2 regions of the Arthrobacter sp. MDT2-16 genome follow, and region 1 is predicted to be linked to the other one. Evidence: predicted binding sites of a transcription regulator. Region 1 holds the regulator's gene; the other holds the start of a gene.
The links. Region 1 encodes LexA, which represses DNA repair genes until DNA is damaged. Its sites were predicted from a motif close to TCGAACANNTGTTCGA; they were not measured.
Positions count from the first base shown of each region.

Region 2: the regulator LexA is predicted to act here: its motif matches at 7,891-7,906, upstream of ACX80N_RS08855 (HNH endonuclease signature motif containing protein).

Region 1 is NZ_JBTNDP010000009.1:29,169-44,434, forward strand. It holds gene ACX80N_RS14980 (Rv2578c family radical SAM protein) at 1-12, shown strand, start outside; gene ACX80N_RS14985 ((deoxy)nucleoside triphosphate pyrophosphohydrolase) at 9-467, opposite strand; gene ACX80N_RS14990 (MFS transporter) at 729-1,967, shown strand; gene ACX80N_RS14995 (TrmH family RNA methyltransferase) at 1,993-2,934, opposite strand; gene rplT (50S ribosomal protein L20) at 2,980-3,369, opposite strand; gene rpmI (50S ribosomal protein L35) at 3,457-3,651, opposite strand; gene infC (translation initiation factor IF-3) at 3,757-4,878, opposite strand; gene ACX80N_RS15015 (DUF1844 domain-containing protein) at 5,221-5,670, shown strand; gene ACX80N_RS15020 (MFS transporter) at 5,663-6,973, opposite strand; gene ACX80N_RS15025 (SseB family protein) at 7,003-7,869, opposite strand; gene priA (bifunctional 1-(5-phosphoribosyl)-5-((5-phosphoribosylamino)methylideneamino)imidazole-4-carboxamide isomerase/phosphoribosylanthranilate isomerase PriA) at 7,866-8,624, opposite strand; gene ACX80N_RS15035 (hypothetical protein) at 8,691-8,849, opposite strand; gene hisH (imidazole glycerol phosphate synthase subunit HisH) at 8,854-9,492, opposite strand; gene hisB (imidazoleglycerol-phosphate dehydratase HisB) at 9,489-10,106, opposite strand; gene ACX80N_RS15050 (histidinol-phosphate transaminase) at 10,253-11,347, opposite strand; gene ACX80N_RS15055 (LysM peptidoglycan-binding domain-containing protein) at 11,454-11,969, opposite strand; gene lexA (transcriptional repressor LexA) at 12,283-13,059, shown strand; gene ACX80N_RS15065 (ATP-dependent DNA helicase) at 13,155-15,236, opposite strand; gene hflX (GTPase HflX) at 15,229-15,266, opposite strand, start outside.
Region 2 is NZ_JBTNDP010000004.1:35,411-50,676, forward strand. It holds gene ACX80N_RS08825 (DNA repair helicase XPB) at 1-560, opposite strand, end outside; gene ACX80N_RS08830 (helicase-associated domain-containing protein) at 553-3,120, opposite strand; gene ACX80N_RS08835 (hypothetical protein) at 3,204-3,491, opposite strand; gene ACX80N_RS08840 (cold-shock protein) at 3,670-4,053, shown strand; gene ACX80N_RS08845 (DUF3027 domain-containing protein) at 4,063-5,058, shown strand; gene ACX80N_RS08850 (MFS transporter) at 5,093-6,370, shown strand; gene ACX80N_RS08855 (HNH endonuclease signature motif containing protein) at 6,376-7,878, opposite strand; gene serC (phosphoserine transaminase) at 8,091-9,215, opposite strand; gene ACX80N_RS08865 (metal-dependent transcriptional regulator) at 9,485-10,183, shown strand; cyclic di-AMP (ydaO/yuaA leader) riboswitch at 10,353-10,505, shown strand; gene ACX80N_RS08870 (NlpC/P60 family protein) at 10,511-11,395, shown strand; gene ACX80N_RS08875 (NlpC/P60 family protein) at 11,420-12,370, shown strand; gene ACX80N_RS08880 (HNH endonuclease) at 12,595-13,092, shown strand; gene mobA (molybdenum cofactor guanylyltransferase) at 13,089-13,694, shown strand; gene ACX80N_RS08890 (DUF6457 domain-containing protein) at 13,712-13,996, shown strand; gene ACX80N_RS08895 (molybdopterin molybdotransferase MoeA) at 13,993-15,255, shown strand.

The DNA.
Region 1 (15,266 bases):
TCGCTGTTCTAGGTCAGATCACCCGCGCGGGCCGTGACGGCCCGCAGCGCGACGAGGATGGGCCTGTCGGCCGGGATCCAGGGCAGGGCGTCGAGCTCCTCACCGGGGCCGAGCGACACCCAGCGCACCTCGTCGTGGTCCTGCAGGGGCGCCGCCTCACCGGCCGACGATTCGGCCAGCCACACGCGCATCGCGGCAGCGGCGCTGAGCGGCCATCCCTGCGGGTGCGGGCCGGGGATCTCCGGCCCCAGCCGCGCCGCGATGCCGAGCTCCTCGCCGAGTTCGCGCAGCAACGCCTCCTGGCAGGTCTCCCCTGCCTCCACCTTCCCGCCGGGGAACTCCCACATCCCGGCGAACTGCGGCGGCGCCGTCCGGCGGGCCACGAGGAGCCGGGTGGGATGCTGGAGGGAGTCGACGACGGCCGCCCCGACGATCTGGCGGAGCGGTGTCTCTGCGGGTCGTGTCACCCGCCGAGTCTATCCACGCAGCGGAAGCCGCCGGCCCGGGGCCGCTGCTGGACCGGGACGTCGTCCGATGACGGTAGGACGGCCGGGGATGATGCGGGATTCCTTCCGCGGCGCCGCGTCCGGTTGCGCTTCCTGACGGGACGTGGGCATCGCCTACGCTTGGAGGAGACGACGGCGTCCACGTCGCCGTCCCCTGCAGCACACCCGCTCCGGGTGTCGCGGCGACAGACCTCTCCCGATCCCCGCCGCAAGGACACACCCATGACCGCCCCCGTTTCGCCCCCGACATCCTCCCAGCGGCTCAGGGGTCGCCCGCTGGCCCTGGCCATCGGGGCGCTCGCGGTGGGAGGCTTCGCACTCGGGACCACCGAGTTCACCATCATGGGCCTGCTCGAGGAGATGCGCGCCGACCTGGGGGTGGACTACGAGCGCGGCGGCCAGGTGATCTCCGCCTACGCGCTCGGCGTCGTCGTGGGGGCGCCGGTGCTCGCCACGCTCGGCGCGAAGCGGCCGCAGCGTTCCGTGGCCCTCGTCCTCGCCCTGGTCATCACCCTGGCCAACCTGTCCTCGTTCTTCGCGTCGGGGTTCGGGTGGATGCTGGTCTCGCGGTTCCTGTCCGGCCTGCCGCATGGCGCCTACTTCGGCGTGGCCGCCGTCATCGCCGCGTCCCTCGCCGATCCTGCCCGACGCGGGCGGGCCATCTCGATGGTGATGCTCGGACTCAGCATCGCCAACGTCGTCGGGGTGCCGTTCGCCACCTGGGTCGGACAGCAGTTCGGCTGGCGCTCCATGTTCCTGCTCGTGGGCGTGATCGGCGCGGCGACGCTGGTACTGATCAGGGCCTTCGTCCCGGCTGTTCCCGTGCGGCCCGGCGCGAGCATCAGGGCCGAGCTGGGGGCGCTGCGCCGGCCGCAGCTGTGGATGACGCTGCTCATCGGCATCGTGGGGTTCGGCGGGTTCTTCGCCGTCTACTCCTACATCGCCCCCGTGATGACCGAGGTGGCGGGGGTGAGGGCGTCCCTGCTGCCGTTCGTCGTCGCCCTGTACGGCGTCGGCATGGTGGTCGGCAACATCCTGGGCGGACGGCTGGCGGACCGGTCCATCATGGGAAGCATCTACGGGTCGATGGCCGCCATCACCTGCGTGCTGCTCGTCTTCCCGCTGGCGGCCGGCACGCCGTGGAGCGCGTGCCTTTTCGTGTTCCTGGTGGGAGCGAGCGGTTCCACGCTCATCCCACCCCTCCAGGCACGGCTCCTCGACGTCTCCCCCGGCGCCCCCTCCCTCGCCTCGTCGATGAACCACTCCTCGCTGAACCTCGCCAACGCCCTCGGTGCAGCCGTGGGGGGCGCCGTCATCACGGCAGGCTGGGGCTTCACGGCTCCCGCCCTGGTGGGGGCCGGTCTTGCGGTGCTCGGCCTCGCGGTCGCCCTCGTCAGCGGTCGGATGGACCGGCGCCGCGGGCAGCGGACGCGGCGCCCGTCGATGCCCGTCCCCTCCTGAGGCGCTGCGCCGGAAGGACTGGGGTTCAGCCGGGTCGCTGCGCGCGGGCCGAGGCGTACAGGCAAACCGTTGCCGCCGTGCCGACGTTGAGGGACTCCGCGTTCCCGTACACCGGGACGGCCACGCGCGCATCCGCGGCGGCCGTCAGCGCTGCGGGCAGCCCCTGCGCCTCGTTGCCGAAGAGCCACGCACTCGGGTCCTCGAGCCGCACCCGAGCGGCGGTTCCGGGCCCGGTCGGCTCCTGGTCCTGACCCTGGCTCCCCGCCGCTCCGAAACGGCGCGCCGCACTCGCGTCCTGCAACCCGTCGAGGTCCACGGGGCCGTAGCCGTCGGCCGCGAGCACCGTCAGCCCGGCCGTTCCCAGCCGTTCCGTCAGTCCCTCGAGATCCACGCCGAGCACGAGCGGCAGGTGGAACAGTGATCCCACGGTGGACCGCACGGTCTTGGGATTGTAGGGATCGACGCTGGCTCCCGTGAGGATCACCGCGTCGGCCCCGGCGGAGTCGGCGGCCCGGATGATGGTCCCGGCGTTCCCCGGATCCCTCACTTCGACGAGCACGGCCACGAGCCGCGGCCCCCGGGCGAGCACGTCCTCCAGCGGGGCGTCGATGAACCGGCAGACGGCCACGAACCCCTGGGGCGTGACCGTCGAGGACATCGCCGCCAGCACGTCGGGGGTCACCCGGCGCACATCCGGCGCGTCCCGCTGCTCGAGGAGGCCGGCGATGTCGTCGTGCCGCTTGAGGGCCTCCAGCGTGGCGTAGACGTCCACGACGACGCCGTCAGCACCGCCCTCACGCCGCTCGAGGTGCAGGCGCAGCGCCTCGCGGACAGCCTGAGGCCCCTCGGCGAGGAACTCCCGGCGCCTTAAACGCGACGGACGCCCGGCCAGGCGTGCCACCTCCTTCACCCGGTCAGCCTGGGTGTTGGTCATCAGTGGCGCCTGGGGGCGTCCGTGCACAGTCATCGTCTCCCGGAGGGCGGGGCCGGGGGCCCGCACCAGCCGATGCGCCTAGACCGAGGCCTTGAGCGCAGCCGACGTGTCGGCCGGCAGGGCGTTCTTCGCGATCTGGACGAGTGCGGCGAAGGCGGCACCGTCCGTGACGGCGAGGTCGGCGAGCATACGGCGGTCGACCTGGATCTCGGCGGCCTTCAGGCCCTGGATCAGGCGGTTGTAGGTCAGACCGTTCGCGCGGGACGCAGCGTTGATGCGCTGGATCCAGAGCCGACGGAAGTCGCCCTTGCGCTTGCGGCGGTCGCCGTAGCTGTAGACGAACGAGTGGAGCAGCTGCTCCTTGGCCTTGCGGTACAGGCGCGAACGCTGTCCGCGGTAGCCCTTGGCCCGCTCGAGGACGACCCGACGCTTCTTGTGGGCATTGACTGCCCGCTTCACACGTGCCACGTGTGTACTCCTTCGTGTTCTTCGGTGACGGCCGCAGCCGCAGCGCCGCACTTGTCGTGCGTGCGCTTACCCGGGGTGGATAGGTGGTTAGACGCCCAGCATCTTCTTGATGGTCTTGGTGTCGGCCTTCGAGACGATCTGGTCGCTCGCGAGGCGGCGCGTCACGGTCGAGGACTTGTGCTCGAGGTAGTGACGGCGGTTGGCCTGCTGGCGCTTCAGCTTTCCGCTGCCGGTCAGCTTGAAGCGCTTCTTGGCACCGCTGTGGGTCTTCATCTTCGGCATGGGGACCGATCTCCTTCTGATAGCCGGGGCGGGTGCACCCGGAGGTCGGCACCGTGGCGGTGCCTGCTGGTTGTGGAACGGGCCCGTCAGGACCGGGCCTGGGCCCTAGTCCGTGCTTCCGGGCTTGGGACGGCTGGTCGGGCTCTTGCTGGGAGCCGTCCTGCCGGCGGGCTTGGGGGTCGCCGAAGGCTTCGGCGCTCCGGGCTTCGGCATGGCCGAGGGCTGGGCTGCCGCGGACGGCTTCGGTGCCGCTGCGGCCGGCCTCGGCGCCGGGGCTGCCGATGCGGGCCGGGGTGCCGGAGCAGCCGATGCAGGCCGGGGTGCCGGAGCAGCCGACGTGGGGCGCGATGCCGCCGGGCGCGGGGCCGATGCCGGCCTCGACGTCGCGGGACGCTCGGCGGCAGGAGGCGTCGCCGTCGACCGCGGGGCCGACGAGGTGCGGGCCGGAGCCGGCTCCGCCGTCGGCGCCTGTGCGACCGGGGCTTCGACCGCCTGCGTCGTCCCCGCGGTGGACGCGTCCTGGGCGGGAGCCTGAGGGGCGTCCGTCGTCGGCGCGTCGGTCTCGGGCGCCTCCGCCTCGGGAGCGCTCCTGATCGAGTAGCCCTCGGGCAGCAGGTCCGCGAGGGACTGCGTCAGCGGGGCATTGCCTAGGCCCGAGGTGTCGACGCGCGGCGGCGCCTCGCCGTTCTTTGCAGCCTCGTTGGCGGCCTTCGCCTCGGCGCGCTGCGTGGCACGGCGCGCTTCGGCCTTGGCCTCGGCCTTGTTCTTGGTGGGACCGATGACCATGACCATGTTGCGCCCGTCGATGCGGGGCGACGACTCGACGACGCCGACCTCGGCCACGTCCTCCGCGAACTTCTGCAGGAGGCGGATGCCCATCTCGGGGCGTTGCTGCTCGCGCCCGCGGAACTGGATCATGGCCTTGACCTTGTCGCCGGCGCCGAGGAAGCGGATCGCGTGCCCGCGCTTGGTCTCGTAGTCGTGCGTGTCGATCTTGAGGCGGAAACGGATCTCCTTCAGGACCGTGTTGGTCTGGTTCTTCCGGGCCTCGCGCGCCTTGACGGCCGCTTCGTACTTGTACTTACCAAAATCCATGAGCTTGGCGACCGGCGGCTTCGCCTGCGGTGCTACCTCGACAAGATCCAGGTCGGATTCGGCGGCAAGTCGGAGCGCGTCCTCGATACGGACGATTCCTACCTGTTCGCCGGCAGGTCCGACCAACCGCACCTCGGGAACGCGGATACGATCGTTGATTCTTGGCTCGCTAATGTGTCACTCCTGTGGATTCTCAAGCTGAAACCGCCTGCAGACGAAAGAAGGCCTCCCATCGCACGCGCAACAGGAGGCCTCGGTAACCGGTCCCGCACCGTCGGAGGAAGCCGAAGCCCCCTGCACGATCATCGGCAGGACCGACCATGAAACCCGGCTACCTGCAATGCGGCGAGGGGCCGCACCAGGCAAACGCGGGTGGGAGAGGACTCCGCTTGCGTCCCGGTCCGGTTACGGCGGACTCCCTGAGGGAGCACGACGAGTACCAGCGACCGGTTGGTCTATGCCAAGCTTACCAGTATGGACACCCCACACGACAATCCGCAGCAGGCCTCCGACACCGGAGCCGCGACGACCTCCCGGCGCAGCTTCGCCGACGAGCAGGAGCACGCCGCAGGCGCCTCGGAGGCGGAGCAGGACGTCCGACGGCAGATGCGTGACATCTCGGAGGTGGCCGCCGTGGAGGTGATCGTCACGTCCGCGGTCCATCTCATGAGTGCCGCCGCCGTGAAGTGCGGCCTCGGCCACGAGGAGAACGCGGAGCAGCTCAAGGATCTGGACGAGGCGCGGAAGCTGATCACCGCCCTCGCCGGCTTCGTGACCGCCGCGGCACCCGAGATCGGTTCCCAGCACGCGGGCCCGTTGCGTGACGGGCTCCGTTCCCTGCAGCTGGCCTTCCGCGAGGCCTCGATCATCCCCGACCCGCCCGGCAAGGGTCCCGGCGAGAAGTACACGGGTCCGGTCAACTAGCCCCGCCGGCTGCCTCCCGGTGTGCGGTCCCGGCCCCGACCGGTGACCGCTCCAGGTGACGGGCGAGGAAGGCGACGACACCGATCAGCGCCGAGACCACGGCCACGGCCGTGAAACCGCCCCAGGGGCCGGTCAGGTCGATGAGGACACCCGCCAGGGGTGCCCCGAGCGCCACGCCGGAGGTCAGCGCCGAGCCGTACCATCCCATCGCCTCACCCCTCCTGTCCTCGGCCACCAGATCGGCGACCTTCTCCGATGCCGCCGAGAGGACCGGGGCGCAGAGCAGGCCCGGCGGGATCGAGAGCAGCGCCAGCGACAGCGTCGAGTCGGCGAAGCCCATGGGCAGCGTCAGCAGCGCCATGCCGAGCAGGAGGAGCGACGGCGGGACCGGCCGGTGCAGGGCACCGTAGACGAGGCCTCCCACCACCGAGGCGGCGCACCACGCCACGAAGACGAGCCCGAGCTGATCCTCCTTGCCCGCGAGTTCGAGCGCCGCCACGATGCCCACCTCGGAGCCCGAGAGGGCGAGCCCGGCCCCTGCGGCGGTCACCATGACCAGGACGAGCGGCACGGTCAGCCACGGGAAGGCCCGGCGCACCCCCCGGCGCAGCATCGAAGCACCGGCGGCCGGGGTCGCGTCGGAGGATCCGATGAGGTCGGCTGCGGCGTCGCCGACGCCGGCCGGTGCGGCTGCCGATACGGTCCCGGCGTCGGGCAGTTGGTCGGAGCGCGTCGGCGGGTTGAACCACATGAGGAAGACACCGGCCGCGGCGGTGGCGAGGCCCACGAGGGTCAGACCGAGCACGGAGGACACCTGGGTGGCCAGGACGATGCCCACGGCCGGCCCGGCCATGAAGACGACCTCCGTGGAGATGGCGTCGAGCGTGAAGGCCGTGCGCCGTCGATCACCGTCGACCAGTACTCCGAGCGCCTGCCGGATCACCGAGAACGCCGGGAGGGTGAAGAGCCCGCCGACGAGGGCGGCGAGGAGCAGCCACTCGTAGGGCAGGTGCGGGGCGACGGACCAGATGGCCGCCTCCGCGATGACGGAGGGGACGAGCGCCCGGCGCAGTCCTGCCTCGTCGATCCGCCGGCCGCGCCACGGGGCACCGACGGCGATACCGATGGTGACGACGGCGGCCACGGCCCCCGCCTCCGCATAGCCGCGATCGAGGGTCTGCACGACGTGCAGGGTCAGGAGCACGCCCGCCGCCGAGTGGGGGAAGCGGGCGATCATCCCGACGATCAGCAGGGTCCGGACGGAGCGGATGCGCAGCAGATCACGGTAGACGGCGAAGTTCACGTGTGTGTCTTTCCTGGCCGACGGATCCGTCAGCGGGTCAGTTTGATGTCGAGCGAGTCGACGCGTTCCACGAAGTCGGTGAGGCCCAGGAGCTTCCCGCGGAAGGACGCGACGGCATCGCGTACCTCCTGCGGCGACAACCCTCCGCGGAGCTGCAGGTCCATGCGCAGCTCCGGACCGGGACCCCCACCGGAGGCAATAGTACCGTCGGCCGTACGCGTGAGGACGCCTGCGGCGGGTCGCAGGGCTACTGCGAGCACGTCCTGCTCCCCGCGCGCCGCCGTCTCCACCAGCGCAGCCAGTGCGGGGTCCTCGTAGGACGGCGTCCACCGGATCTGTCGGGCGAGGGCCCACACAGCGGGACGGCGGACCACGACGGTCAGGTCCGCGCCCGGGTCCAGCACCATCAGCTCGGCGTCCTCCGCCGCGGCGGCGAGGGCGGCGCGTGCCGCGTACGCCGCGACGGGGCGGGCGTCCGGGTGCCAGCGCTCGAGGGCGCGGGTGGACGAGAAGACCGGCAGGGCCCTGCGCCCGTCCGGCGCGGTGAGCGTGACGAGTGCCATCTCCGCTTCCTTGTCGGACTGCACACCGGAGACCCCCTCCCCCGGCTGCGCGAGCCGGGCGACGATGGGGATGAAGACCCGCGCGGTCGTGAGGGCGCTGAACACAGCCCTCTCGCGGGGCCCCGGCTGATCCACCGATCGGTCGGGAGCACCGAGCAGCCCGGCGACGGCGGCAGCCAGTGCGGGGTCGGCTGTGCCGTCGTCGTCGTCGAACGCGTGCAGGGGGTTGTCCGGCCCGGACAGGTCGCGGCCCGCCCACGCCTGCCCGGCGGAGTCGGCGGTATTGCCCGCGAGGGCCGCCGCGATGTGCGCGGGAAGCTGCCGTCCGGTCACGCGTCCGTGGCGGGCAGTCCCGCCACGTCGAGGGCCTGCGGCAGGGTGAACGCTCCCGCGTAGAGTGCCTTGCCGACGATCGCGCCCTCGAGGCCGGAGGGCACGAGTTCGCGGAGCGCCGCGACGTCGTCGAGGCTCGAGATCCCGCCCGACGCCACGACCGGTCGCGTGGTCCTCGCGAGGACCTCCTGGAGCAGCGCGATGTTCGGGCCCCTGAGGGTTCCGTCCTTTGTCACGTCCGTGACCACGTAGCGTGCGCAGCCCGCGTCCTCGAGGCGCTGCAGGACTTCCCAGAGGTCACCGCCGTCCTCCGTCCAGCCGCGCGCGGCGAGGGTGGTGCCGCGGACGTCGAGCCCGACGGCGACGGCGTCGCCGTACCGGGCGATGGCCAGTTCGGTCCACTCGGGGTTCTCGAGCGCAGCCGTGCCGAGGTTGACGCGCGTGGCGCCGAGCTCGAGGGCTGCGTCGAGTGTCGCGTCGTCCCGGATGCCTCCGGAGAGTTCGACCTTGATGTCGAGGTGGCGGACCACGCGCTCGAGCAGGTCCCGGTTGGAGCCCCGGCCGAAGGCGGCGTCCAGGTCCACGAGGTGCACCCACTCCGCGCCGGCCTCCTGCCAGGCGAGAGCGGCGTCGAGCGGGTCGCCGTACCCGGTCTCGCTGCCGGCCTCGCCCTGCACCAGGCGCACGGCCTGGCCGTCGGCGACGTCGACGGCGGGGAGGAGTTCGAGCGTGGGCGATTCGGCGAAGGGGCTCATGGTCTGCTTTCGTACGGGCTGTCGGGCCTGGTCGGTCGAGCGGGTCGGTCGGGGCGGGTGTGGCGGCTAGTCGCCGGGAAGCGTGAACAGGTAGGCGGCCAGGAGCGAGAGTCCCGCCAGCACGAGGAAGGCGATCCAGACCCAGCGGGGGAAGTCCTGGCTGCGCAGGGAGAAGGCACCTCCGATGAGGACACCGGCGGCGCCCATGAGCACGAGGCTCAGCACGGCCTCACCGCATCCCCTCGATCCAGTTCCGCAGCAGCTGCGCGCCGGCGTCGCCCGATTTCTCGGGGTGGAACTGCGTGGCGCTGAGCGGCCCGTTCTCGACGGCCGCGATGAAGGGGGTACCGTGCTCGGCCCAGGTGACCTGCGGGGGCTTCATGGCCGGCTGGGTGACGTCGAAACGCCAGTCCTGGACGCCGTAGGAGTGCACGAAGTAGAAGCGCTCGTCCCCGATGCCGTCGAACAGGACGGTGTCCTCGGGCGCCTGGACGGTGTTCCAGCCCATGTGCGGCACGACGTCGGCCTGGAGCCGCTCCACCGTACCGGGCCATTCACCCATGCCGGGGGTGCGGACGCCGTGCTCCACGCCCTCGTCGAAGAGCACCTGCAGTCCCACGCAGATCCCGAGGACGGGCCTGCCGCCGGCCACGCGCCTGCCGATCATACGGAGGGCGTCGACGTCCTTGAGCCCCTTCATGACGGCGGCGAACGCGCCGACACCGGGCACGAGCAGGCCGTCGGCGTTGAGGACGTCGTCGGGCTCTGCGCTCAGCACGACGTCGGCGCCGACGTGCTCCAGGGCGCGGACGACGGAGCGGACGTTGCCCGAGCCGTAGTCGAGCACCGTGACGGTGCGCGCACTCATAGCGTCCCCTTCGTGGACGGGATGCCCTCGACGCGCGGGTCGGGCTCCACCGCTGCACGCAGGGCACGGGCCAGTGCCTTGAACTGGGCCTCGACGATGTGGTGCGGGTCGCGGCCGGCGAGGACGGTGACGTGGAGGCAGATCCCGGCGTGCAGGGCCAGGGCCTCGAACACGTGGCGCGTGAGCGATCCGGTGAAGTGGCCGCCGATCAGGTGGTACTCCTGGCCCGCCGGCTCCCCGCCGTGCACGAGGAACGGGCGACCCGAGATGTCGACGACGGCGTTGGCCAGGGCCTCGTCGAGCGGCACCGTGGCCTCGCCGAAGCGCCGGATCCCGGCCTTGGTCCCGAGGGCGCTCCGGAGCGCCTCGCCGATCGCGATGGCGGTGTCCTCGACGGTGTGGTGGACATCGATGTGCGTGTCGCCCGAGGACCTGATGGTCAGGTCGATCAGCGAGTGCTTCGACAGCGCTGTGAGCATGTGGTCGTAGAAGGGGACGGTGGTGTCGATCGAGGACACCCCGGTGCCGTCGAGGTCCAGCTCGACGAGGACGCTGGACTCGCTCGTGACGCGCTCGATCCGGGCGGTGCGGCCGCGGGCGGCATCAACTGTCATTGCATTCCTTCGGTGCGCTGCCGGTCATCGGCGCGCGGATCGACATTCGTCTGGTGGCGGGAGGTGGTGCACGGCGACGGGCCGTGTGCGTCCACTGCCCCTCAAGTCTAGGAGATGCGACGGCGGCGCAGCTCGGTCCTCGGGGGCTACAGCAACTTCTCCAACGCCGAGAGGAACACCGTGGTCTCCTCTTCTGTTCCCGCGGTCACGCGCAGGGACCCCGGGATCCCGACGTCCCGGATGAGGACACCTGCTTCCAGGAGCCCCTCCCAGACCCGGTGCGGGTCCTCGAGGCCCGAGAAGAAGACGAAGTTGGAGTCCGACGGCGCGGGGCGGAGCCCCAGACGCACGAGTTCGCGCACGATGCGGTCCCGCTGCACCTTGATGGCCTCGACGTTCGAGAGCAGGGTCTCCGCGTGCGTCAGCGCCGCATTGGCGGCCGCCTGGGTGATCGCGGACAGGTGGTACGGCAGGCGCACCAGCCGGAGCGCGTCGGCGACCTCCGGGGCTGCCGCGAGGTAGCCGATCCTCGCGCCCGCGAGAGCGAAGGCCTTGCTCATGGTGCGGGAGACGAGCAGGCGCGGGCGCCCCGGCAGCAGGGTCAGCGCGCTCGGCGTCCCCGTCTGCGCGAATTCCCCGTAGGCCTCGTCGACGATGATGACAGCGCGGGCGGCCTCGCCGGCCTCATAGGCGGCCTCGATGACGTCGAGGCCGAGCGCGGTCCCGGTGGGGTTGTTCGGCGAGCACAGGAACACGATGTTCGACCCGGACTCGCGCACCGCGCGGGCCGTGCTCTCCGGCGTCATGGCGTACGCGGCCCCGCGCTCCGCCGTCACGTAGCGCGTCCCGGTGCCGCTGGCCAGCAGCGGGTACATGGAGTAGGTGGGAGGGAACCCGAGCGCCGTCCGTCCGGGCCCGCCGAACGCCTGCAGCACCTGCTGCAGCACCTCGTTCGATCCGTTGGCCGCCCACAGCTGGTCCGGGGTGAGGCCATGGCCGAGGTAGTCCGCCAGGTTCTTGCGGAGCTCGGTGAACTCGCGGTCCGGATACCGGTTCAGGCCCTGCGTGGCCTCCGCGACGGCGTCGACGATGGCGGCATGCACGTCAGCCGGCACGCCGTGCGTGTTCTCGTTGACATTGAGCAGGATCGGCACGTCCAGCTGCGGGGCCCCGTACGGGTGCAGGCCCACGAGGTCATCGCGCAGGGGCAGGTTCGCTAGGGCGTCGACGGAGGAAGGCACTCGACAAGTTTAAGGGATGCCCCCTTCCGCCGGTAATCGCGCTCGATTCGGTCGGTCCGATGGGACCATCCGGTCGGGGTTCCGGCCGGGGACCTCGCCTTCGGTGCTATCCCCCGACGGGTACCGCGATGCTCTGCCCGGCCTGGACCACCGAGCCGCGGAGGTTGTTGAGCTCGACCATCTCCGCCACGACGTCCCGGGGATCGCGATCGGGGGCGTGGCGCAGCGCGAGGTCCCACAGTGACTCCCCCGCCGCGACGCTGACCTCGACGGTCGCGGACGATTCCGGCAGGGACTCGCCCGCCTGCGCCTGGGAGGTGAGGAAGGCACCGAGGAGGATGAGCGCCGCCACGCCCAGCGCGATGGGCAGACCGACCAGCAGCAGCCGTCCGCGGCGCGTCAGGGTGAGGGGACGCTCCGGGTTCCGCTCCTCGAGCCGCCCTGCGACCGGGCCGGCGATCCGCTCCGTACTCCGCTCCGTACTCCGCTGCGTGGAGGTACGGAGCCGCGTCGGCCGGATGCGACCCGCGGGGACCGCGCGGAAGGGCACTTCCGGGCGGCCGGGTGTCAGCGCCCACAGCGCCGTGCTGCCCTGCAGAACTCGTGCTTCAGCCATTGCCAAGCCTCTTTTCCTTCGAATAGCCGTTCCGGGCTGGACGCCCGTTTCGAACGGATGTTCTAATTAACTCGAACTCAGTTCTAGCACTCACCGACGACCGTTGTCGAGACTCGCTCGAACATATGTTTGAAAAGCATGCAGGCCTGCCCTAGCGTGATCAGGACAGGGCATCACCGGCCTCTGCCGCTGCTGAGCGGCAGGCAGGCCGTCGATGCACCTCAGACAATCACCCGCCACCGACACAATGGATTCCGCCGCAGCGGAATGCCGGTGGTGGGCTCCACGGGATCTGCGGTCCCAGGCGAAAGGCAGAACAGTGGCGGAACCAACACCGGCAGTCCGGCAGGAATCGAACATCGCCGACGTCCCCGGCGACGCCGTTCCGATCACCGCGGGCCGGGGCCGCCCGCGGGGCCGCTCGGTGTCCAAGGGACTGACCGCACGTCAGCTGACCATCCTCGAGACGATCCAGCGCTCGATCGCGGACAAGGGCTACCCGCCGTCCATGCGGGAGATCGGTGACACCGTGGGTCTGGCGAGCCTGTCGAGCGTGACGCATCAGCTGTCCCAGCTCGAACGGCTCGGCTATCTCCGGCGCGACCCCAAGCGCCCCCGCGCCATGGAGGTCCTGCTGCCGCTGACGTTGCCCGCCGAGGCGCCGGCGGGTCCCGACGGGTCGCCGGAGCGGAAGACCTCGGCGGAGCACCGGGTCGCGGTGGACACCGCGCTGGTCCCACTGGTCGGCCGTATCGCCGCTGGTGGCCCGATCCTCGCCGATCAGGTGGTCGAGGACGTCATGCCCCTGCCCCGACAGCTCGTGGGCCACGGCGACCTGTTCATGCTCAGGGTCTCCGGCGACTCGATGGTCGACGCCGCCATCTGCGACGGCGACTGGGTGGTGGTCCGCAAGCAGCAGAGCGCCCAGAACGGGGACATCGTCGCAGCGCTGCTCGATGACGAGGCCACGGTGAAGACGTTCCGTCAACGGGACGGACACACGTGGCTGCTGCCCCAGAACACGCGCTACGAGCCCATCCTCGGCGACCACGCCAGCATCATGGGCAAGGTCGTCTCGGTGATGCGCGCACTGTAGGCGCCCCGCTCTCCGCCCGAGGGGCGCCTACAGTCCGGTGACTGCGGCGCCCCTCGTGGTTGGGTGCCCGGACCTGCCGGGGCCGGGCCGGGCCGTCAGCGGGTGGAGAGCCGCTCCAGGATCCCGGTGACGGTGGCCCTGTCCGTGGTCGCCCAGAAGGGCGGTAGCGCAGCCCGGAGGAACCCGCCGTAGCGAGCCGTCGCGAGGCGGCTGTCAAGGACCGCGACGACGCCCCGATCGCCTCCCGACCGGATCAGGCGGCCGGCGCCCTGTGCGAGGCGGATCGCGGCATGCGTCGCGGAGACACTCATGAAGCCATTGCCGCCGTTGCGGGCCACGGCCCGTGTCCGCGCCGTCATGAGCGGATCGTCCGGCCGCGGGAACGGGATGCGGTCGATCACCACCAGGCGGCACGAGGCGCCCGGCACATCCACGCCCTGCCAGAGGGACATGGTGCCGAACAGGCAGGTGTCCGGCTCATCAGCGAACTGCGTGACCAGGGCGTTGAGGGAGGACTCCCCCTGGCAGAGGATCTCGAAGTCGACCTGGGGGCGCAGCGCCTCCGCCGCCTCCTCGGCAGCCCGCTTGGAGGAGAAGAGTCCCAGGGCTCCCCCGCGGGATGCCCGGAGCAGGGTCAGCAGTTCTGCCAGCTGCGCGTCGGACGTGCCGCGTTCGGGCTTCGGCAGGTCCTTCGCCACGTACAGCACGCCCTGCCGCGGGTAGTCGAACGGGCTGCCGACGTCGACGCCGGTCCAGGCCGGCGCGCCGGGGCCGCTGAGGCCCAGCGATCCCGCGACGGGTCCGAACTCGGCACCGATCGCGAGCGTCGCGGAGGTGAGCACCACGGTGTGGTCCTCGAAGAGGCCCTCCCGCAGGCGCGCCGCCACCGAGAGCGGCGCCACGTTCAGCGTCGCGGGCGCACTCTCATCCGGCTGCGCGTAGCCGGATCCGGGCGTGAAGGTGCTCGGCCGGGACGCCCAGACCACCTCATCGAGGTCTGCGGCCGCGAGGATCCGCTCGGCGAGGTCGAACACCAGGGTGACGCGGGAGCGTGCAACCTGCCGCCCGCCGTCGACGTCGGCCTCCGACTTGCCGTCCGTCTTCGTGTCGGAGAGCGCGGCGCGTGCGGCGTCCCGGACCTGCGCGAGGGATTCCTCGAGGTCGTCGGGGAGGCCGCCCGGCAGGAGCCCGGAGGGCACGAGTTCGGAGGCCGCCTCGAAGGCGGACGCCGCGGTGTCGAGGGCTGCGGTGCCGATCGAGGCGTGGCGGCGGAGGGCGGTCGCGGCGGCGCTCACCATGGAGGCGGAGAGCTGTCCGGAGACCGCCCCGGTCACGCGGTCGTGGAGTTCGTGCGCCTCGTCGATCACGACGACGTCGTACTCGGGCAGGACGGCCAGCCCCTCGAACGCGCTGATGGCGAGCATCGCGTGGTTCGTGATGATGATGTCAGCGTCCGCGGCAGCGGCGCGCGCCTTCTCGCTGAAGCACTCCTGGGCCATCGGGCAGCGGGCGGCGCCCAGGCACTCCATGCTGGAGACCGACACCTGCCGCCACGCGCGGTCGCTGACACCGGGGACGAGGTCGTCGCGGTCGCCCGTGTCCGTGTCCTCCGCCCACTCGCGCAGCCGGACCACCTCCCTGCCGAGTGCCGACGCGGGGCCTCCCCCGCCGAGGGCCGGGGAGGGGTGCGGTGCTGCGTCCTCGCCGAGGCTGAAGAGGGCGTCGGGGGCGTCCTCCTCGGGGAAGCCTCCGCCGGTCTTGTGCAGGCACACGTAGTTGGAACGGCCCTTGAGGAGCGCGACGTCGACGGGGCGCGCGAGAGCGGGTTTCACGGCATCGAGGAGGCGTGGCAGGTCACGGCCCACGATCTGGGCCTGGAGGGCGAGCGTCGCCGTCGAGACCACGGACGGGCGGTCACTGTCCATGGCGTGGGCGATCAGGGGGACCAGGTACGCCAGGGACTTCCCCGTGCCGGTGCCGGCCTGGACCAGCAGGTGGTCGCCCGAGCGGATGGCCTCGCTGACCTGCCGCACCATCTCGTGCTGGCCGGCGCGCATCTCGCCGCCCATGGCCGCCACGGCGGCGTCGAGCAGTTCCAGTGCCTGACGGGCTTCGGCGGAGTGGCGCGCCGGGTCCGACGCCGCGACGACGGCGCCGGATCGGGTGCTGTCACCCATGCCGGAGGTACGGCTCCAGATCGGCTGCCA
Region 2 (15,266 bases), on a different contig from region 1:
TGCTGGTAGGGCCGGAGCTCCCAGCCGTCCTCGTCGAGCAGGATGGGGTGTGGTGTCCCGTCCACATAGCCCGCGAGGTCCTCGGCCGGCCAGCCGAGCTTGAGCAGCAGCTGCTTGAGCTGGCCGCGCTGGGAGGAGTGCACGACGACGGTCTCGCCGTCGATCCTTGGCCCCAGCAGCGGCTGGATCTTCTTGGCGTGCAGGACCTCCTCGAGGACGGGGTAGTCGCTGGTCCGCAGCACGAGACCGTGCTGCGGGTCCTTCTCGAGACGGAGGCGGCCGTACCGCGACATGGTGTCCTCGATGTCGATCAGCAGGGCGTGCGGCACCGGGAAGCGTGAGTACTTCAGGAGGGTGTCGAGGACGCGCTCGGCGTCGAGCCCGGCCGCACGCGCGTTCCACAGGCCCAGCGGGGTGAGGCGGTAGCTGTGCACGTGCTCCGGTGCGCGTTCGAGCTCGGCGAAGGCTGCGATCGCGTGGCGCGCCTCGGTGGCCTGCTCGTGGTCCACCTCGAGCAGGATAGTCTTGTCACTCTGGACGATCAGCGGCCCGTCAGCCATCTGCTGGGCTCCCTTCGAGGATCTCCACGTCCATGACGCGGTGCACGGACACGACTTTCTCCACCTGCGTCTCGGGATCGACCACGCGCAGGCGACCTCCCGACACCGAGAGTGGAACAAGGACCTGGCGCACGTGATTCCCCTCGCTGTCGGCGGTGCCGAGGCGGATACGGCTGCGTGACCGGATCGCGGCCCGCAGCGTCTCGAGGCCGAGGAGTGTCTCGCTGTCCGATCCGACTGCGGGATCCGCCGGCCGCGGTGTCGCCGAGCGGAGGGCGGCGAGCTGTGCGGAGATCTCCTCCTCAGCCACCGACCAGGGGTTGAGGCGTGACCTCAGCTGGTCCGGCGGCACACGGGTCGGCGCTGAAGGCTCGACCTGCAGAGGGGAGAAGCCGACGGTGGCGACGGCGTCCGAGGCCGGCGAGAACCCGAGGTCCCGCAGCAGTGCGGTCAGCTCCGGTGCCGATGCCGGCGAGACGAGGACGGTCGGTGCGATCTGTACGACGCTGAGCACGGCTGCCCGCGGATCGGCCATCACCGCCGCGGTCACGGCGTCGTCCTTCGTGCGCAGGTAGCTCCCGGCCCGGCCGATGCGCAGGCTGCCGTACCGGGAGGCCGTGTCCTCGACGAGGTAGGCCAGGGCCTGGGGAACTTCGGTGGCCGAGTGGGTGCGCAGAAAGGAGAGGATCGACGGCGCGTCCTCGCCGGCGTCGAGCGCCGAACGGATGGAGTCGGCCGAGAAGCGGTAGGTGGTAGCAGGGCCCTGCCCCTCCGGCGTGGCCAGGCGCAGGAGTCCGCGCGCCACCTCCGGCTGGAGGTATCCGGGGGCGACGGCGGTGAGGTCGGCCTGCAGCACGACGTGCGAGACCGCCTCCGGCAGGGCCTCGCGGACGGCGAGTGCGGCGTCCTCGAAGCGACCTTCGGCGACCAGCCGCCCGGCGTCGGTGAGAGCTCCGCCGCCGGTCAGCCCGAGCGAGGCCGCTTCGGTCAGCATGCCGGGAAGGAGGCGGGCGAACCGTCGGTGCAGGCGTGGCTGATGCCAGGTGGCGAGGTCGACGACGGACTGTTCGGTGAGGACGGGCAGCGTCGTCGGGCTTCCGGCGGCGCGGCTGGTGGCGCTTCCAGCGGCGCTGGAAGAGTTGCCGACGACGGCGCTGTCGGCCGCTTTGGCATCGACTCGATCAGCGTGCGCTCCGGGGCGGTCCGGGCTTCCGGGAAGCTTTACCGCCTCGACGCTGCCGGCGGCTCGATCGGCGTTCGCGGCACCGTGGTCCGTGCCGCTGGAGAGCTCCACAGCGACAGCGAGGAGTCTCTGGCGCACCATCGGAGCATCGGGGCGGGAGGCCTCCGCGGCGAGAGCATTGATCGCTGTTCCGTCCGGCAGCCGGGAGCCGACGAGTGCGGGTGCCCGGTCGACGGCCAGCCAGCCCTCCACGAGAAGGAGCCACTGCTCATCACGATCCAGGGCCTCCCAGGAGTCCAGTCGTGACGTCTTCCACCGCGAGTCGTCGGGGTCGAGGGTCAGGAGCCCCACGGCGGCTGCTAGCTCCAGCAGCCAGGCCGTCCCGCCGTCGTCGCTCCGCAAGGCCTCGCGAACGCGCCGCAGCTCCCGCACGCCGACACCGCCGGATCGCAGGGTCACTACGGGCGTGGAGGAGACGGAATTGAGGAGGGCGGTCATCAGCCGGAGGGTCTCGGCGATGGCGCCGAAGGCCGCGTTGTCCCGCAGGCCGGCGCGGGTGGTCCGGTCCGTGGTCGCGGGTGGTGCCACCTCGAGAGACGGAAAGACGGCATGACCGCGAAGCGCCACCCCGACACTGCGCGGCAGTTCGACGTGCAGGGCGTCCAGGGGCGCGAGCAGGCACCTGTCCTGCAGCCAGCGGACGGCAGGCGTGGCACCCTCGCCTCCCGTGGCTGTCGAGCCGACCGGGGCATCACGCAGTCGGGAGAGCAGTGTCACGGCGGCTGCCGGCGCATCGGCCAGGACGCGATCCCATGCGGACGGATCGGAGGTGAGGGAGGTGAGGGCCAGCGCGGCGGACGCGGAGGTCATGGCGTCGTCGTCGCGGGCCTCGGGATCTACCAGCGGGACCGCCCGGATCAGGGCGGGCCCATAGCGTGGGATGGACCGGGCGAGCGTGCGGAAGGGGCGGCCCAGACCTGCCGGGTAGGGTCCCAGTGCGTCGGCCAGGGCTCCGACGGGCAGCAGGCCCTCGGAGGTGGAGCCGGCCACCAGTGCCCGTTGCAGCAGTTCAGCCACGATCTCTTCGAGCGCCTCGCCGTCGACATCGAGGAAGCCTGCCGTGAGTTGCACGAACGTGACGGGGCCGCCGCCGTCGTCGTCGCTCAGGACGACGATCGCCTCGAGGACCTGCTGGTGGGGGCGTGAGATGTTGTCGAGGGCGCGCTGCAGACTCGCGCGCGTGGAGGCGCGGGCTGCGAGCGCGGCGAAATCGGGCACCGGGGGAAGGATGAGATCGGGCCGGACGGCGAGGAGGCTGCGCAGGTCGTCGTCGCTCCTGAGTGCAAGGCGTTCGGCCAGTGCTCGGATGGCAGACATTCCTTCAAGGTTACCTGCCGCCTCTGACACGGCGCGGGTCGTGCGTGTGCAGGGTCCGGCCTGACAAATGGCCCAGGGGCTGGTCAGGAGTCCCGACGCGAGATGGCCGACCAGACGACCAGGGAGACCATGAGCAGGAAGGCGATCGGCAGGCAGAAGTAGGTGGCGAGGACGAAGCCGGGCCATACGGTGCCCTGGACGAAGGCTGTGGCCAGGATCGCAGCCAGTGAGAGCAGGCCGATGGCTGCGAGGGCTACAGCGAGGCCCAGAATGACTCGTCGGACTCCGGACGAGCGCTCCGTGCCGCCGTCGTCGGGGTGCTGCGGGGGCTTGTGGGGCATGGGCGCCGGAGCCGGCTCATCGGGGATCATAGCCGTTCCAGACTACAAGAACTCCCGCGCCGGTGGTCGTGGGAGAACCTATATCCTAGGAGATACAGACTTCCCCGACCGTTCCATGCGGCAGTGCGCCCGGGCGCCAGGCGCTCAGGAATCGGGGCCCGGACCGCAGGCGCATGCCATCCGGTACAGCTAAGAAGAGGTAGACGACGTGCCCATCGGCAAAGTGAAGTGGTTCGACGCGGACAAGGGCTTCGGGTTCCTGTCCACGGACGACGGCAAGGAAGTGTTCCTGCACGCCTCGGCGCTCCCCGCCGGCGTCAGCGAGGTGAAGGTCGGCACGAAGCTGGAATTCGGTGTCGCTGATGGTCGGCGCGGGCCGCAGGCGCTGTCGGCGCGCATCCTCGAACAGGCGCCCTCCGTGGTCAAAGCTACCCGCAAGAGTGCGGACGACATGGCCGTCATCACCGAGGACCTCATCAAGCTCCTCGATGCGGTGTCCAACGGCCTCCGCAAGGGCCGCTACCCGGAGAAGGCGCACGCTTCGAAGGTCGCAGCGGTCCTCCGAGCGGTTGCCGACGACCTCGACGCGTAGGCTTCCCTCATGACCTCGAGCAACCTGGAGACCACCGACGGCACCGCTCCGATCGATGCCTCGACGAAGCCCGCCGGGGCCGATGCGGTGCCCGGTGATGCCGAGACCGCACCCGCGGTGACGGTGCGGAAGCCCCGGGCATCACGCCGTATCCCCAAGTCCGACGTCGTTCTCGAAGCCGCCGTGGAGCGTGCCCGCCAGGGTGTGCTCGAGGTCGCCCCCGAGGCGCAGGTCGGTCGCCACGTGTCCGCCGTCGTGGAGGGCGAGCGCCTCGTCACCCACCGTTTTGAGGCTTTCCTGCCCGGCTACGGAGGGTGGCAGTGGTACGCCAGCGTGGCTCGCGTGTCGCGCAGCAAGGAAGTGACGGTGTGTGAGGTCGGTCTGCTGCCCTCGGCGGCATCACTCATCGCGCCCGAGTGGCTGCCCTGGTCCGAGCGGGTACGCCCGGAGGATTCCGAGCCGGATGGTCCCGTTGCCGATGCGTCCCTAGGTGACGACACGTCCCCGGCCGCCACGTCCCTGGCCGATGATGCAGCCGGGTCCGGTACCGACGCATCAGTGGTGATTGACGAGCAAGAGGGTGGGGCCGTCGTGGAGAGTGCGACCGAGGTCTCAGATCGCGGAGACGAGGTCGCGGTATCCGCTGATACCGCCGACGCCTCGGCCGGCGATGAACCGAGCGATGACGAGTCGGCTGATGACGAGCCAGCTGATGAAGAAGTAACCGACGGCAAGATGGCCTATGACGAGTTGGCTGGGGACGAGCCAGCCGAGGACGAGCTGGCCGACGGCGAGTTGGTTGAGGGCGATTTGACGGAGGACGAGCCAGCCGGCGACGAGCTGAGCGACGACGAGCCGACTGACGACGGCGTGGCCGACAGCTTGGCCAAGGAGGAGCCGACCGACGAGCCAGTCGATGAGGAGCCAACCAGCAGCCGTTCGGCCGACAGCCTCTCGACCGACAGCCTCTCGACCGACGATGCGGAACGGCCCGACGCCGGGTGATGGGCGTGTGGCACCGGAGCGGGGAAGGGATGTCTTGAGCACCTTCCGATCCCTCGGTATCCACAACTACAGGCTCTGGTTCATCGGGGCCCTGATCTCCAACATCGGTACCTGGATGCAGCGCACCGCCCAGGACTGGCTGGTCTACGACATCCTCACGCCTCAGAACGCATCGGCCCTCGGTATCGTGATGGCGCTGCAGCTGGGGCCGCAGCTCGTCATCGCGCCGTGGGCAGGCCTGATCGCGGACACCGTGGATCGCCGCCGGCTGCTCGCCGTCACGCAGGTGGCGATGGCGCTCCTGGGCGTGGGCCTCGGCCTGATGGTCCTCCTCGATGTCGCTGTCCTCTGGCACGTCTATGCGTTCGCCCTGGCACTCGGCATCGTCTCGGCCTTCGACGCCCCCGCGCGGCAGGCCTTCGTGTCCGAGCTCGTGCGCGACGACTACCTGCCCAACGCCGTGGCTCTGAACAGCGCGTCCTTCAACGGTGCCCGCCTCATCGGCCCCGCGATCGCAGGGCTGCTGACGGCCGGTGTGGGCCCGGGCTGGGTGTTCATGATCAACGCCCTGACGTTCGGCGCCATGGTCTACGTGCTGCTCGCCATGCGCACGTCCGAGCTGAACCAGCAGCCCCGCCAGACCCCGGGCAAGGGCCGGATCCGCGCAGGGTTCCGCTATGTACGCCACAGGCCGGACCTCATGGTGGTACTGCTGGCGATCTTCATCGTCGGCACCTTCGGGCTCAACTTCGCCGTCTTCATCGCGTCGATGGCACGCACGGAGTTCGGGCAGGATGCCGGGGTGTTCGGTGTCCTGTCCTCGGTCATGGCCATCGGGTCCGTGGCAGGGGCACTGCTCTCGGCACGGCGGGACCGCCCGCGCCTGCGCTTCGTGTTCGGTGCATCGGCGGCCTTCGGATTCGCGTGCATCCTCGCCGCCCTCGCGCCGAACCTCTGGCTCTTCGGACTCAGCCTCGTGCCGGTGGGCCTGTTCGCGCTGACGCTGATGACGAGCGCCAACGCCTATGTCCAGACCACGACCGACCCTGTGATGCGAGGTCGTGTCATGGCGCTGTACTTCGCCATCTTCCTCGGTGGGACGCCGCTGGGAGCGCCGGTGGTGGGATGGGTGTCCGACGCCTTCGGCCCGCGATGGAGTCTCGGGGTCGCAGCGGCGTCGGGTCTTCTCGCGGCTGCTGTCGGGATCTTCTGGGCATGGCGCTACCACGACGTGCGGTTGCGCTACGACCGGTCGGCGCCTCGTCGCCTGCGTCTCGACCACGAGGCCGGTGCGGCGGACGGCGCTCCCTAGCCACGTCATGTCGGCGGAACCGTCTGCCGCGCGAGCTCGATATCGACAGCCTGCCCCGCCTGCCAGTTCAGGTTCCTGCGCGGGCCGGCCGTGCCTCGTCGGTGGACGGGTGGGAGGAACCAGGGCACGCCGCTGCGCGATTCGATGCTCCACGTGCCCTGATGGATGGCGTGGTGGTGGCGCGAACACAGCAGGACCCCGTTGTCGATGCTGGTCCGGCCGCCGGACGACCAAGGCCGAAGGTGGTGGGCCTCGCACCAGCTGGCGGGGATGGAACAGTCGGGGAAGGCGCACCCTCTGTCCCGAGCCACCAAAGCACGGCGGAGGTGTGGAGGGAAGAGCCGTTGAGCCCGTCCGACGTCCAGTACCTGCCCTCTGCTGCCCAGGACAACCGGGATGATCTCGGCCTCACACGCGAGCTTCCTGATGGTCCTGGCACTGATCTGTTGCGAGAACACCGCTGAACCAGCCCGTTGCATCTGCTCCAGCAGGTCCCGGTAGTCGATGGTCACCATGACCTGCGGACGGTGCCCACCCGTTGCGGGGAGCCCATCGCCGGACAGGGCGATCCTGCAGGCGGCGACAAGGCCTTCGAGCATGTCCTGGGCTCTCGTGGTAGGAGCGGCATCCACGGCCGTGGCCACCGGACCGCCGCCATCGTCGGCCGGACCGGCCGGAGAGGCGGGATCCTTCACGGCCCTGCGCGGGTTGGTGGCCGAGTTCATCACGGTGACGAGGTGCTCGAACTGTTCGTCCGTTGCGCCGATCTCCAGAAGATGCAGCCCGTGGCGGCGGCCCTTGAGGAAGACGCCCTGCCGGGCGCGCAGGATCTTCTCGGTGGGTTCCTGCCCGTCCTGGTCGAGCACCGATTCCCAGCGGCGAGCCAGGACCCGCAGGAGGTCCTCGTCGGACTGGGCTGCCTGCAGGGTGAGGTGGTGCTCCATGGACATGAGCTGTTCCGGCGCCGCGACGGCGTGTACCCGCTTGAGTGCCCGGACGATAATGGTCGCGGCGCGGCTACTGATCACGCAGGAACCCACGGCGTCGCCGAGCGCCTCCAGCGGGGCAGGGGTCGGCGCGCCCGTGGGTGACAGCCCAGGCAGGACGACCTCGGCCAGGTTCAGCCGCCGCCTCGCTTCCGCCTCGCCGATTCCCAGCGTGGTCCGCAGGAACTCCGCGCAGTCCCGCAGCCTGGCAGCGGGCCTGTCCGGCCGGTCCGGCGGGGATGCTGCTCCTGGCTGTGCCTGCACGGATGCCGGGACGAGAGTGGGACCGCGCAGTTGGTGATCAGCGAGATCGTGTTCATCGGCCAGACGGGCGACGAGGATCTGCAAATGGTCGACGACCCTCGACACCTGCTCGACGTCGACGACGAGGCGGAGGGCGTCTGCTCTGGAGAGAACGCTGTGCTGCCGCGTCAGGTCGCGGGCGCAATCGGCCAGGGTGGCGCGCGCCGATTCGAGCGGGCTCCCTGCTCGGGTGACACTCTCGATCGGTGCTGTAGCCATGCCTCGATTTTATAGAACACACGTTCTACTCCGAGATCAAGGGTGCCTATGTGGATAAGAACGCGGGGCCCTGTCCAGGGACCAGGGACCAGGGACCAGGGACCAGGGACCCTGACCAGCGACCCTGACCAAAGGCCCGGGACCCGGGGCCTGAGACCAGCGGGTGCCGCTCGCCCGTGCGGAGTCCGGTGTGGGCGAGCGGCCCCGGAGACCTAGAGGAGGTTCTCGACCACGAAGTCGATGCAGGCGATCAGGGCCGAGACGTCGTCGGGCTCGATCGACACGAAGGTGGCGATGCGGAGCTGGTTGCGGCCCAGCTTGCGATAGGGCTCGACGTCGACGATCCCGTTGGCCCGCAGGATGGCGGCGATGCGTGCAGCGTCCACGGCGTCGTCGAAGTCCACGGTCACGATCACGTTGGAGCGGTCCTCGGCGCGGGCGACGTACGGGTTCGCGACGGCGGATGCCTCGGCCCAGCGGTAGAGCTTCCCGGCGGAATCGGCGGTGCGGCCGGCGGCGAAGGGCAGCCCGCCCTGCTCGTTGAGCCACTGCACCTGCGCTTCGAGTGTGACGAGCGTGGACAGCGAGGGCGTGTTGTAGGTCTGGTTCAGGCGCGAGTTGTCGATGGCCGTCTGCAGGTCGAGGAAATCGGGGATCCACCGGTCTCCGGCGGCGATGCGCGCCGCGCGCTCGAGCGCGGCGGGGGAGAAGAGCCCGAGCCACAGTCCGCCGTCGGACGCGAAGTTCTTCTGCGGGGCGAAGTAGTAGACGTCGGCCTGTGACACGTCCACGTCCAGGCCTCCGGCTGCGGACGTCGCATCGACGACGACGAGCGCTCCGTCATCGGCGCCCGCGACCCGCCGGACGGGAGCGGCGACGCCGGTGGAGGTCTCGTTCTGCGGCCAGGCATACGTGTCCACCCCGGTCTCCGCCGCGGGGTCCGGACGCGTACCCGGCTCGGAGGTGATGATGCTCGACCCCTCCAGGAACGGCGCCTTGTCGGTCGCGGCGGCGAACTTGGACCCGAACTCGCCGAAGGAGAGGTGCTGCGCCTTCCGCTCCACCAGACCGAAGGTTGCGACGTCCCAGAACGCCGTGGATCCGCCGACGCCCAACACCACCTCGTACCCTTCGGGGGCGCCGAAGAAGGTGCTGAGGCCGGTGCGCACGCGTCCGACGAGATCGCGGACCGGCGCCTGGCGGTGGGACGTCCCGAGCAGTGAGGGTCCGGCGGCCACGAGTGCGTCGATCTGCCCCCTCCGCACCTTGGAGGGGCCGGCGCCGAAGCGGCCGTCCGAGGGCAGCAGGTGTCCGGGGAGGCGGGGCAGGTCATTCATGGGTGCTCCAGCTGTTGGGCGGCGGGTACGGCCCTCATTCTGCCCCAGCTGTCACGGGCCCCTCCATTTGTGAACTCCTGCCTGCGGGAAGGGGCCAACGGCGCCGTCGGCGTCTTCCGGCGGGCGGAGGGGGTCGATTGCCGGGCGCGTTGCGGCATGGGTTAACCTTGGGGAGCGTGGGGCGGATCAGGCCGCGGCGGCGGCGCCTTGCCTCACCGGCGTGAGGCACACCAGCCGCGCACCCGCACCGCACCAAGGAGCTGAACCGCATGACGGACCTCATCGACACCACCGAGATGTACCTGCGGACCATCCTTGAGCTCGAGGAAGAGAACATCGTCGCCCTCCGTGCGCGCATCGCCGAGCGACTCCGCCACTCGGGGCCGACCGTCTCCCAGACCATCGGACGCATGGAACGCGACGGCCTCGTTGTGGTCTCCGGCGACCGGCACCTGGAGCTCACCGGGCTGGGACGGCGTCGGGCCACCGAGGTCATGAGGAAGCACCGCCTCGCGGAGCGCCTGCTGAGCGACGTCATCGGGCTCGACTGGGCCTATGTGCACGAGGAGGCCTGCCGCTGGGAGCACGTGATGAGCGAGCGTGTGGAGCGCAGGCTCTACGAACTCCTCGGCAAGCCCTCGGAGTCGCCGTACGGGAATCCCATCCCGGGACTCGAGGCGATCGGGGGAGTGGAGTCCGAGCTGTTCACCGACGGCGTGGTGACCCTGCTGTCCGCCATGGGCACCTACTCTCCTGACAAGCAGGTCACGCTCGTGCGACTGGCGGAACCGATCCAGGTGGATCCGGAGCTTCTCACGCAGCTCGACGAGGGCGGCCTGCGTCCCGGAGCGCAGCTGAACCTGGAATCCGTGGGCGGATATGTCTCCGTCCGCGTGCCCGGTGTCGAGGGCGCCCTGGAGCTGCCGCCCGTGGTCGCCTCCCACGTGTTCGTCGCCGTCGCACCCTGATCCCCGACCCGCGGGGCAGGGTGCGCCTCATCGCCGCCGATATCAAGAACACACCGGTCCGTGACCGTAATGTGACATATCGGTGTTTCTGATGTAGCTTTCATCTCGTGCCAAATTCGCTCTAGATCCGGCACCCTCCTGCAAATCGCCTAGCTCTGCCATTGCTCGAGGTCCGTCCGCACCATCGCATGGCAGAGGCGGGGGAACCAATTTCCGGGTTTCTTCACAGAAATCCTTGGGGTTAAGTCGCTGTTTCATGCAGCGGCCGGGTGACTCCCATCCGAATCCGACAGCTCACCTCGCAGGCGTTGGGAGAGGCAATCCAACGTGTCCAAAAGCTCTTCGCCGGGCCGCCATCGTGCGGCCCGGAACGTCAGTGCGCTGACGAACCTGTCCACAGCAGTCACCTCCAACGCCGGATCCGTCGGCCGCCAGGCAGCCGTCATCGTCGCCGCGTCAGGCCTGGTGCTGACCGCCGGGCTGCCGGCCCACGGTGCAGCCACCGCCGAGCGTGAGGTGCAGTCCTCCGCAGCGTTGACCGTGAACCGGGTCGTCCCGGCCGAGGTCACAGTCCCGGCCACCGCAACGGTCTCCTTCGACCGCGTGGCCGTCGAGGTCACCGCCGCTCCCGAGCCCGTCGTCGAATCACCTGCTCCCGAGCCCGTCGTCGAGGCGCCCGTCGTCGAGGCCGCGCCCGCCATCGCCATGCCGGCTCCTGTCGCACCGGCTCCTGTCACGGCTGCCCCTGCCGCGGCTGCACCTGCCGCCCCGGTGACGGTCGTCGCCGCACCTGCCCCCGCACCGGCCACAGTGGTTGTCCCCGCTGCCCCGGCCCCTGTAGCCGCGCAGCCCGCACCCGCACCTGCCCCGGCCGCACCTGCCCCCGCCGCTCCTGCCCAGTCCTCCGGCGTCGCTGCAGGCCTGGTCGGTTCGGCCTACGCCCAGATCGGCACCCCGCAGGACTGCACCGCCATGGTCGAGAAGGCGCTGCGCTCGGTCGGCAAGTCCGTGGGAGACCTCGCCCCGGGCCAGTTCTTCCAGTTCGGTGACGTGGTGGGGAGCCCCGCACCGGGCGACCTCGTGATCACCGGTGGCCACGTCGCCATCTACGTCGGCAACGGCCAGGTCATCAGCGGTGGCCTCAACGGCATGAACACCGGCCTCCACGGCCTGTCGGACCTCCCCGGCGCCAGCTTCGTCCGCGTTCGCTAACCCCCCACTTTTCGGAGAAACCCCATGTCTTCACGCGCCACAATCGCACGCCACCGGGGAGAAGCGCGGAACACCGCAAGCTTCTCCGCCCTCGCCAGCGCCGTCACGTCCAACGCGAGCGGGATGGGCCGTCAGGCCGCCGTCATCGCGGCGGCGTCCGGCCTCGTCCTGACCAGCGGTGTCGCGGCCAACGCCGCCGACCTGCAGCCGCAGCGCGACGTCGCTGCCTCCAGCATCTCCCTGTCGTCGGTCCGCGCCGCCGTCGTGGCGTCCACCGAGACCGTCGTGTCCTTCAACCGGACGCCGGTCAAGGTCAACGCCAAGCCGGTCGTCGCACCCGCGGCTCCTGTCGTCGAGGCCCCTGTCGCCGAGGCCCCTGTCGCCGAGGCCCCTGTCGTCGAGGCCCCTGTCGTCGAGGCGCCGCCCGCTCCCGCTCCGGTGGCAGCAGTCCAGGCGCCGGCCGCTCCCGCTCCGGTCGCAGCAGTCCAGGCGCCGGTCGTCCAGGCCCCCGTGGCGCAGGCGCCGGCTCCCGTTGCGGCAGTCAAGGCACCCGTCGCTGCGCCTGCCGCAGTGGCGCCGGCTCCTGCCCCGGCACCCGCTCCCGCGCCGGCCCCCGCTCCCGCGCCCGCCCCTCGGGCGTCGTCGGGCGTTGCCGCGACCATCGCCGCAGCAGCCAAGGGCCAGCTCGGTGTCATGCAGGACTGCACACGCCTGGCCAGCAACTCCCTCGCCGCAGCGGGCATCAACTTCCACGGCTGGCCGGCAGGCTACCTCTCGCTGGGTCGGACCGTCAGTGCCGGCGAGGCCATCCCGGGCGACCTCATCTACTACGCCAACGGCGGCATGGGCATGGCTCACATCGCCGTCTACATCGGCGGTGGCCAGGCCGTGCACGGCGGGTTCAACGGCAACACGACCGTGATCGCACCCGCCGAGCTCGGCTCCGGCGGCGTGTACATCCGCGTCGGCGGCTGACCGACGGACGAACGACCAAACGGAAGGACCGGCACCATGTGCTGGTCCTTCCGTTCGTGTATAGATGACGAATCCGGCCTCGCACCACAATTCCGCTGAGGAATGCTGCCCATTAGTGACCTTCATGTGTTGTGCTTACCCTTGCAGTGTCAATCAGAAGCACCTCTCCCGATCCCCGGGATGGCACCCGGTTGCGGGAACACGTCGGTATCGAGGCTTTGTTCATGCGCACTCTCGTTCTGAATGCAGGGTATGAACCACTGGCGGTCGTGACCTTCCGCCGGGCGCTGGTCCTTGTGCTCACGGGGAAGGCGAGCGTGGTCGCGGAGGACGACGACCCGGTGGTGGGTCCCACGGAAGTGCTCGGCCGGCCGTCGGTGATCCTCCTCCACCGGTACGTGAAGATCCCGTACCGGCACGACGTCACCGCGACCCGGCGCGGGGTCCTGCGCCGCGACAACCACCTGTGCGCCTACTGCGGGAAGACCGCCTCGACCATCGACCACGTGATGCCCCGGTCCAGGGGTGGCGGTGACACCTGGGAGAACCTGGTGGCGTGCTGCCTGAAGTGCAACAACGCCAAGGGGGACAAGACGCTCAGCAGCCTCGGTTGGAAACTGCGGATCGTCCCGCTTCCACCGCGCGGCCCGCAGTGGCAGATCCGCGAACTCGAGAAGCCGGCACCGCAGTGGAGCGAGTTCCTCGCCGAGAACGCCGCGTGACCGGCACCCCGCGGTTCGACGCCATCGTCCTGGCCGGCGGCCGGTCCTCGCGGCTCGGCGGCGTGTCCAAGGCCGGTCTGGTCCTCGACGGGCAGACCCTGCTCGAGCGCACCTGCGCCGCCCTCTCCGACGCGGGGCGCCTCACCGTCGTCGGTCCCCGGCCCGACGGCGCGTGGCGCGCCGAGGCTGTCGCGCCGTCGTTCGTCCGGGAGGAACCCGCCTTCGCCGGGCCGGCAGCGGCCGTGGTCGCCGGGTTCCGGGCGTCACCGGGACCGAGGGCGCCCTGGTGCGCCGTGGTGGCGTGTGACATGCCGCGTGTCGGTGAACTCCTCGAAGCCCTGCTGGCCGAGGCCGCGGCAGGGGACGCCACCTCCCTGATCGCGGTCGACGGCGGGCGTGACCAGCTGCTGGCAGCGCTGTACCGGAGCGAGGACCTCGCAGCCGCCATCGACGCCGTCCTGGCCCGCGGTCCGGCGGACAACCTCTCGATGCGAAGCCTCCTTGCTAGTGTGAGCACCAGACCCGTCCCGGTTCCGCCGGGCACCACACACGACGTCGACACCTGGAACGATGCGCGAATGCTGGGAGTCGACGTCCCCTAGCACCACCCGGAGGGCCCATGGACGACCGCCAGAAACTGCTGCACGACTGGACCGAGAAACTGCTCGCCGCCTTCGAGATCGACGGGACGGACGTGGACATCGACGCCGTCCTCGGGCTGGCCGGTCGCGCAGCCCACGGTGTGGTGAGGCCCGCGGCGCCCCTGACGACGTTCGTGGTCGGGTATGCGGCAGGCCTCGCGGTGGGCAGCGGACAGGCGGACGAGCAGGTGGCCATGGAATCCGCGATGGCGGTGGCCGACGCGCTCTGCGCTGAGGCCGCGGCGGGTGGAGGTCCCGCATGAGCGAGTCGGTACCCGCCCGCAACGTCGACTGGGCGATGGCCCGCACCCTCGCGCACGGCGCGGGGCGGCCGCTGCCCTTCCAGACCGTCACCCTCGCGGACGCCCTCGGGCAGACGCTCGCCGAACCCGTCCACGCGCTGCAGGCCATCCCGCACTACGCGTCCTCGGCGATGGACGGGTGGGCGGTGAACGGTGAGCCACCCTGGACGCTCGTGAGCCACGCGCAGCCGGACGAGCACCCCCGCGGCAGGCCTGCGCCGCACGCCGACTCCGGCGAGGTATCGCTCGCGCCCGGTGAGGCGACGTTCATCCTGACCGGGGGAGTGGTTCCCCAGAACGCCGTCGGCATCCTGCGGACCGAGCACGGCGCGGTCCGCGGGGACGTGCTGGACCGCAACGAGTCGGCCCGGCCCGACGAGCCGTCGCCCCACGAACACGTGCGGCCCGCGGGGGAGGAGGCCGAGGAGGGCTCCGAGGCCATCCCCGCCGGCGTCGTCCTGAATCCCGCACAGATCGCCCTGGCAGCGGTGTGCGGACACGACACCCTCGCCGTCCTGCGGGCTCCTCGGGTGTCCCTCCTGATGACCGGTGACGAGGTGATCGACCACGGACTCCCGCACCCCGGCCAGGTCCGCGACACCTTCGGCCCCCAGCTGCCCGCCTTCGTGGCGATGCTCGGAGGCCACGTCGACGTCGCCGGGCGTGCGAAGGACGACCTCGACGACGTCGTGGCCGCCATCAGTGCGGAACCGACCGACGAGTTCTCCCTGGCCAGGGCATCCGGTGACGTCCTCATCACGACCGGCGGCACGGGCAGTTCCTCCGCGGACCACATCCGCCGGGCACTCACCGAACTCGGGGCCGAGCTGATCATCGACGGCATCGCCATGCGGCCGGGCCACCCGACGCTGCTGGCGCGCCTGCCGGACGGACGCTTCCTCGTGGGGCTCCCGGGCAACCCCCTCGCCGCGATGATGGCCATGCTCACGGTGGCCGGTCCGCTACTGGCGGGACTGCGCGGGGCCGTACTGGAGGAGCCGCGGACGGTGACGAGCGCCGACGCCTTCGAGCCGCTGCCCGGCAGGAGCCGCCTCGTCCCGTACCGCGCCGAGGCCGGGCGGGCCGTCCCCAGCACCCACCAGCGCTCCGGGATGCTGCGCGGTCTCGCCTCCGCCGAGGGCGTCCTGGTGATCCCGTCCGAGGGCTGTGCTGCGGGCGACCCCGTGCCGGCCCTGTCGCTGCCGTGGGTGGTCGGCTGACGCGACGCCGA